2 regions of the Clostridium sp. CS1-1 genome follow, and region 1 is predicted to be linked to the other one. Evidence: a T-box and tRNA genes for the amino acid it is inferred to sense, from the RefSeq annotation. Region 1 holds a T-box; the other holds one or more tRNA genes.
The links. The T-box of region 1 lies ahead of argS (arginine--tRNA ligase). A T-box ahead of a tRNA ligase gene usually reads a tRNA of that ligase, here a tRNA-Arg.
Positions count from the first base shown of each region.

Region 2: it has a tRNA-Arg gene. The T-box ahead of argS (arginine--tRNA ligase) is inferred to sense a tRNA for this amino acid. The anticodon was not compared.

Region 1 covers NZ_CM148680.1:3,432,980-3,437,272, reverse strand. Annotated here, with positions in the region: gene AC0N0V_RS16205 (methyl-accepting chemotaxis protein) at 1-1,224, shown strand, start outside; T-box leader at 1,292-1,537, shown strand; gene argS (arginine--tRNA ligase) at 1,660-3,351, shown strand; gene AC0N0V_RS16195 (ribonuclease H-like domain-containing protein) at 3,655-4,293, shown strand, end outside.
Region 2 covers NZ_CM148680.1:627,378-631,670, reverse strand. Annotated here, with positions in the region: RNA gene ssrA (transfer-messenger RNA) at 1-348, opposite strand, end outside; gene AC0N0V_RS02805 (YciI family protein) at 861-1,166, opposite strand; tRNA gene AC0N0V_RS02800 (tRNA-Gly) at 1,370-1,443, shown strand; tRNA gene AC0N0V_RS02795 (tRNA-Arg) at 1,450-1,526, shown strand; tRNA gene AC0N0V_RS02790 (tRNA-Pro) at 1,532-1,607, shown strand; tRNA gene AC0N0V_RS02785 (tRNA-Gln) at 1,618-1,692, shown strand; tRNA gene AC0N0V_RS02780 (tRNA-Lys) at 1,696-1,771, shown strand; gene AC0N0V_RS02775 (hypothetical protein) at 1,835-2,107, opposite strand; gene plsY (glycerol-3-phosphate 1-O-acyltransferase PlsY) at 2,461-3,054, opposite strand; partial or broken gene AC0N0V_RS02765 (IS1595 family transposase) at 3,212-3,412, opposite strand; tRNA gene AC0N0V_RS02760 (tRNA-Glu) at 3,568-3,642, opposite strand; rRNA gene rrf (5S ribosomal RNA) at 3,648-3,764, opposite strand; rRNA gene AC0N0V_RS02750 (23S ribosomal RNA) at 3,944-4,293, opposite strand, start outside.

The DNA.
Region 1 (4,293 bases):
AAGGAAAATGGAAAAATTATTGGAGCAGCAGATATTGGTCTATCAATGAAAAATGAAAGAGCCGCGTTAACAAGTATTATGATGAGTTTTTTAATTGTATCATTAATTGCGTTTATAATCGGTGGATATATATTAAGGCTTGTTATAAATTCTAATTTAAACCCTTTAAAAAACCTAATGGAAACGGCAGAACGTATAGCAGAGGGAGATCTTACAAACAATATAAAAGTTAAAAATAGAGATGAAATAGGAAGACTTGGTATAAGTTTTAATAATATGATTGAAAATCTAAGAAATATGACAACAAACATAAATGGGATGTCACAAAGACTAACATCTTCCTCTAGAGCACTTTTAGCCTCAGCACAGCAGGCAGCAGCAGTTTCAGAAGAAATTTCAGGATCAACACAAGAAATGGCAAATGGAGCAGAGAGACAGGTAATGGCCACTGACGAAATTTCAGGTGCGATGAAAAGTGTAGTTAATAACATAGCTGAGATCAAGGATCAAGTTACTACAGTTGTTGAATTCTCAGAGAGTACAAGTAAACTTGCATCTGATGGTAGAGAAAAAATGCAAGATATGGTTAAACAAATGGAAATAATAAAAAGTAGTGTAAACTATTCATCAGAGATCATTACAGAATTACAGAAAACATCAAAAGAAATAGGAAACATTGCTGAAATAATGGACGGCATAGCGGACCAAACAAATCTACTTGCTCTTAATGCCTCTATTGAAGCCGCTAGAGCTGGAGAAGCTGGAAAAGGATTTGTAGTAGTAGCGGAAGAAGTAAGAAAGCTCGCAGAAGAATCAATGAGATTTTCAAATAATATTAAAGAATTGATTAACGATACTCAACAAAAGACTAACAAGGCACTTTACTCAATTGAAGAGGGAAATAAAGAATCAGAAAAAGGACAAGTTATTGTAACGATGGTTGGAAAATCTCTAAATGAAATCTTGAAGTCTTTTGATGTTACAAGAACAAACTTGGATAGAGTAAATGCAATGATTATTAATTCAAAATCTGATATAGATAATATGGATGAGCATATAGAGGCAATTCAGTCTATATCTACAAACACAGCAGCAAGTACAGAGCAAGTGGCAGCATCAACGGAAGAACAATCTGCTGCACTTCTTGAAGTTACAGAGAGTGTGCAGTTACTTTCGGAGATGGCCTCTGAGCTTGAAGATAGTGTCAAAAAGTTTAAATTATAGTTATTTAAATGAATAAAATGTTGACAAAGGGTAAAAAGTAATAATATAATTAGATGTAAATTTTATATTGAATTCATTGAAGAGAAGAGTATTTTTTAAAAGACTTAGAAAATCAGTTTTCAGCGAGCAGGGATGGTGGAAGCCTGTAAGGAGTTTAAAAGAGAAGAGAGTCTCTGAGAAGCCTGCGAAAAAGGTTTGATAATTATTTTGTTAAACTACAAGTTGGACGTTAACTGCGTTAAAGTTTTAAGGTGGACTTGGCATTAAGCCATGTCAAAAAGAGTGGTACCGCGGATATAACCCCGTCTCTGTATTATGCAGATGACGGGGTTTTTTATTATATAGATTGGTACAGATATATATTAAATATTATATAAATAATTAGCAAGTAAACAGATTAATCGTACTATCAATTGCTAAATGGAGGGATTTTAAGTGGATTATAAAAAACTAGTTGCAGAAAGAATAAAAGAAAATGTAGAATTAGAGCTTGATACTTTAGAAAAGCTTATTGAGATACCACCAAAGCCTGAAATGGGAGATTATGCCTTCCCTTGTTTTCAGCTTTCTAAGACATTAAGAAAAGCACCAAATATGATAGCAGAAGAGTTGAAAGATAAAATTAATAAAGAAGGTTTTGAAAGAGTTGAAAATTTAGGACCATATCTAAACTTTTTTGTAGATAAAACAGATTTTATAAAAACTACAGTAGAGAAAATATTAACTGAAGGAGATACTTACGGATCATCATGTATAGGAGAGGGTAAAAATATATGTGTTGAGTATTCATCAGTTAACATTGCAAAGCCTTTTCATGTAGGACACTTATTTGGCACCGCTATAGGTAGAGCCTTATATGAAATGTTAAATTCACAGGGATACAATTGTGTTAGAATAAATCATCTTGGAGATTGGGGAACTCAGTTTGGAAAGCTTATATCAGCATATAAAAGATGGTGTGATGAAGAAGCTCTAGAAAGAGAGCCTATTAATGAATTGTTAAGAATTTATGTTAAATTCCACGATGAAGCGGAGAAAGACCCAACTTTAAATGATGAAGGCAGGATGTATTTTAAGAAATTAGAAGACGGTTCAGAAGAAGAAGTAAAGTTGTGGCAAAGATTTAAAGATCTAAGCCTAAAAGAGTTTGAAAGAGTTTATGGTATGCTTGGAGTTGAATTTGATTCTTATGCTGGAGAAAGTTTTTACTCCGATAAAATGGATGCTGTAATAGAAGAAATAGACAGCAAGGGATTATTGGTTGAAAGTAATGGTGCTAAAGTTGTAATGCTTGATGAATATAATATGCCTCCATGTATTGTAAAAAAAGCTGATGGAGCTACAATATACGCTACACGTGACTTAGCAGCAGCAATTTATAGAAAGAAAACTTATGATTTTGATAAGAGCATATATGTAGTTGGAGTGGGGCAATCACTTCACTTTAAGCAAATATTTACTACATTGAAGCTTATGGGTAATGACTGGGCTGATTTGTGTAATCATGTTGCTTATGGGCTTGTAAGATTTGCAGATAAAAAACTATCTACAAGAAAAGGCGACGTAGTACTACTTGAAGACTTACTAAGAGAGTCCGTTGAAAAGACATTACAAATAATAAATGAAAAAAATCCTAGCCTTGAAAATAAGGAAGAGGTTGCTAAAAAGGTAGGTATAGGTGCAGTTGTATTTACTTATTTAAAGAATAGTAAGGAAAAGGATATAGTGTTTGACTGGAGTGAAATACTAAGTTTCGATGGTGAAACTGGTCCATACGTACAGTACAGTTATGCAAGAGGAAAGAGCATACTCAGAAGAGCGGAAGCGGTTAGTGGAGAAGTAGACTATAGTAAATTAAGTTCTAAAGAAGAGTTTGAGCTTGTAAAGTCTCTTGAAGGCTTTAACAAAGCTATATTAAATTCTATAGAGAGACTAGAACCTTTTATAGTAACAAGATATATAATAGAAGTAGCTAAAGGGTTTAATAAATTCTACAATGCATGCAGTATAATTAATGCAGAAAATGAAGAAATAAAGAAAGCAAGATTAAAGCTTGTAGAGGCAGTTTGTCAGGTGTTAAAGAATGGGTTAAAGCTTATTGGATTAGAAATTGTAGAAAAGATGTAGGATATATAATCGCAAAAGGCAGTGAAGCATATTCATTGCCTTTTGTATATTTGCAAATTTAAGTTATTATTATATAATAAAGTGAAACTTGAATCAGATGGGGTTTTAACCCAACCTGATTCTTAGTTGAACCAATCCAGGGACGTAGCCGCTCTTTACTTCCTCTTTAGGAGGAGGAAGTATTAGAGCGGGTAGTCATCGGATAAATAATATGAACAAGCTTGATAACTAAGTTTAAGTTGAGTAGTTATTTGACAATATATTTTTATAGTTTTTATGAACAATGATTTGGAGGATGGGTTAATGTTTATTAAGGAATATAATGACTCCTTAAATATAAATAATAGCATTTTTAATGATTATGAAATGCTTGATGTTGCATATTTTGATATTGAGACTACAGGTTTTGATAAGGGAGAAGATAGTATAATATTAATATCACTTGGAAAATTTATTACTGATGAAATTTTTTCTATAAAGCAATATTTTGCAGAATGTTTAGAGGACGAAAAAGATATACTGTATAAACTTGTGAAAGATTTAAATGGAACTAGTAAATGGTGTTCTTATAATGGGATTGCTTTTGATGAACCTTTTATAAGAAGACGAATGGAAAAGCATGGTATATGTTTCGAAGCACCACAACTCCACATAGATCTGTATAGATTAATAAGACCGTATTATAAGCAATTAGGTATGGAAAGATGTAATCTTAAAAGTGTTGAAAGGCATATTGGTATACAAAGAGAAGATCAAATTGATGGTGGAATTAGTGTAGATATGTATAAAGAATTCTTGGTAACGTCTGAGGAAGCTTTGAAGAATACTATAATGTTGCACAATTATGAAGATGTTTTAAACTTGCCGAAGATACATGAATATATTTATAATGTTGAGAAAAATGATAAACTAATAAGAGAAGATAGGATTACAGAGAAACAA
Region 2 (4,293 bases), 2.2 Mb from region 1:
AGGCGAGGGGTGTCGAACCCCTGTCCGAAAGCCGTAATACCTGAGCATCTCCGAGTGCAGTCCTTAGTTTAATATTCCCTCTACCAGGCGCCTAAGGACAGGCTTCTGATTTTAGTAGCTTCATAAATTCCGTTTCCAGCTCAAAGCTTTGCTGGACTCGGTTCACCGCTGTCGACGCCCTATCCTAAGCCGCGGTACTCAAAGGTAGAACGTAGCAGACTAAGCTGCTAATGCAAAATTATCGTTTGCGTTTATCTTTAATCCCATAGTTTTTTAACGCGGGTCCACAGGTTCCCTCGACTCGCTTCCCAGATACAACATACCCCCGTCGAAACCAAATACGCCCCCATATTATCAAATATAACACTAGAGTTATAAGTGTATCTAAAAAATCTATAAACGCATTTTTGTTAAATTATTTAATTTTAAACTCTCAATATCAGGTACATTTATCTACCTGACAGTTATTATGATACACTATAAAGTGGAAGTTATCAATGGTATTATTTAACCTAAATTAGTAATGTTTTTCATCATTGCTTTATGTAAGTTTTTTAGCTTAAATACTTAGGAATCAAAAATAATAAAGTATGGTACTCTACTTATTATCATATTATAAAATTCATTAGTTTCTTATTGGTCCAAATCTTAAATTATTTTCTATTTTATTAAATATATATATTATGTTACATGTTTTGTATGCACATTTTATTTCTTTATATCCTTTTACTTTTAAAGGGCATAATGATATACTTTTTAAAATTAAAAAGATATAAATTATAGGGTGACAACCTAAAAGATCATCTTCTCATAATTTATATCAATATTCATTTTAAAAACTTAATAAACTCTTATTCTACTTACCTATGCATTCCTGCAAATATCGGAGCAACCTTACAAGGTTTAATATCAATTTTCTCCCACACATTGCCTATAACATATGGTTCATTCTTTAGATACTCGTCAAGCTTCTCTCTTGTAGGAAACTCCATAACCATAACTGATCCTACCATTTTTTCATTTTCATCGATTAGTGCAGTGGCATATAAAAGCTTTCCTTCATTAGCCATTGATTCAGCAAGACTTAAGTGCTTTTCACGAGCCGCTAATCTTCTTTCAAGTGCCCTCTCATCATTCCCATCATAACCAGTAAGTACAAATTGCATAAAACAATCCCCCTTTTTATTATTGTTATTTATTATATCAAAAAAAACATAAATTTATCAATGATTGCTAAAAAATTATTTTTAAAACAATAGTTGACAAAATACTACACTTATCTTATAATATATAATTGTGTTAAGGAATTATACACAAAACAATTAAACAGGATTAGAGAATGTTTATTTTGTTTCCTAGATTTATATATGCGGGTGTAACTCAATGGTAGAGTGCTAGCCTTCCAAGCTAGTTACGAGGGTTCGATTCCCTTCACCCGCTCCATTATACGCGTCTTTAGCTCAGTTGGATAGAGCAACGCCCTTCTAAGGCGTGTGCCAGGGGTTCGAATCCCTTAAGACGCACCATGTATCGGGGTGTGGCGCAGATGGGAGCGCGCGTGGTTTGGGACCATGAGGTCGCAGGTTCAATCCCTGTCACCCCGACCACTAAAAATATTGGGATATCGCCAAGCGGTAAGGCACCAGACTTTGACTCTGGTATTCGTAGGTTCGAATCCTGCTATCCCAGCCATTTGGTTCACTAGCTCAGTCGGTAGAGCACATGACTTTTAATCATGGTGTCCGGGGTTCGATTCCCCGGTGAGCCACCAATAATAAAAAAACTCAACAAAATTGTTGAGTTTTTTTACTATACCTTTCTATATCATCACTCTTTAATCACAACTTCCCCCTGAATCACAGCTTCCACTGTCACAACCGCAATCACTACATTCACAGCTATCATTATAGTTACAACCGCTGTTATCACTGTCGAAGCTACTACTTAACATATTATAATTATAATCATGTAAAGTACTATCATTAAAATCATTTGAACTAATATCTGGGGTTCCTTTATCTTTTATTCCTCTACGCTCCCTCTTTATCATATGAATCATAATTACAGGAAAAATCAATAATATTATAGAAACTAAAACAAAGAACATGCTAAAATCCCCCTTATAATATTTTAATAATTAAAATTTGAATATTTCATATAATCATGTGAATAAATATATAAATATCTATTTGAACTTTATCATCAGTTTAAAGCTATGTTAAATTCATCTGCACTACCACCGTAAAAGTATCTCTATGGTGCTATGAATCTACACTATCACTATATGATAACTTTAACAATATTTCTAATGATATATCTATAATACTCAAATTTTACAAAGTATTGTTACATTAAAATTAATGATTTGATCCTATAATCTATCCCATATCAAAACTACCTGAAGTCGTTAGTTTCAAAAGAAATACGAATAAAAATATGATTGTATATATAATTTAACTATTATTTTTCTTCGTTATTTATAATTCTTATTAGATTATCTTTGTGTCTAACTATCATTAAAGCACAGGCTATTGTAGTAGAAACAACTATTGAAATGGGGAATTTCATAATAAAACACATAATAGGTATTGTTACTCCTATTGCAATTGACCTAACAGAAACTATACTCGTAAATAGACGCAATATAAAGTGAACTGCGACACCAATTAATGTTGGAACTGGTGCAACCAAAATAAATGCACCAAGAGTTGTATTTACACCTTTGCCACCATTAAATTTGAGAAATGGAGTATAATCATGTCCCAAAACTACTGCTATTGCAATAATAGCGATAAATGTATTAGATGATATTGGTAAACTTATAGTTTTAACCAAATACATCCCTAAAACTACAGGAATTACTCCTTTTAAAATATCAATTATCTGAGTAATAATAGATATCTTAGTTCCTGCAATTCTTTTAACATTTGTTGAACCTATATTTCCACTACCTTTAGTTCTTATATCAACTTTACATAGTTTTTTAGTAAGTAGATATCCTGTTGGGATTGAACCACACAAAAAAGATATTACAATTGTTATTATGATAATCATTTCTTTCACCTTAAATTCATTTTATTTTTATTTGTCTAATCTAATCATTGTAGATAGTTATACTTGTTTATTATAACATAATAATCATAATATATAGCGCATTATATGTATACCGGCTCTCTTTTACTTTGATATAGGAATTCGTTATATTACTTTAAATAATAAAATTTTTAGCCTTGATTATTTTTTCTTCTGTATTAAATAATTTAAGCCATTTAACATAGTTGCTTATGTATTTTGCCGCAACACTATTAAACCTTTTCATCCATTTTTTTAAATTGATATGTAGGGCATTAATATGTCGAATATGATATATGCCTTCTTTATGTTTACCTCTTTTTACATGTTTCTGTTCTAATTTTTTAAATAAATATCTATTTTCAACAAGGTTTTAAAACATATCCTAAAAATGAAGCAAGATAGGTACTTAATTAGAAATACCTACCTCAACTATTAACACAGACTTTTGCAAATAAAAAAACCTTATAAACATATTATTGTTTACAAGGTTTTTGGTGACCCCTAGGGGAATCGAACCCCTGTTACCACCGTGAAAGGGTGGTGTCTTGACCGCTTGACCAAGGGGCCATATTACCTAGCAGCGACCTACTCTTCCACACAGTCTCCCGTGCAGTACCATCGGCACTGTGAAGCTTAACCATCGTGTTCGGAATGGGAACGGGTGTAGCCTTCACGTCATAACCACTAGATTCGCAAAAATTGCTATAAGCTTCGCATTTCTGCGTCAAATCCTTCGCTGTGGTGCTCATTTACTGAAGTAAACTCTGCTCCTCGCTCAAGCTTTTCCTTGAACTGCTCGCTTCTATCAATTTTTATTGTTACTTTTTATTTGAAAGAATTGTTCTCTCAAAATTGCACAGTGATATATTAGGTCAAGCCCTCGACCTATTAGTATCAGTCAGCTGAACATGTTACCATGCTTACACCTCTGACCTATCAACCTTGTGTTCTTCAAGGGGTCTTACTAGCTTACGCTATGGGAAATCTTATCTTGAGGTGGGCTTCACGCTTAGATGCTTTCAGCGTTTATCCCGTCCCGACATAGCTACCCAGCTGTGCTCCTGGCGGAACAACTGGTGCACCAGAGGTCAGTCCATCCCGGTCCTCTCGTACTAAGGACAGCTCCTCTCAAATTTCCTACGCCCGCGACGGATAGGGACCGAACTGTCTCACGACGTTCTGAACCCAGCTCGCGTGCCGCTTTAATGGGCGAACAGC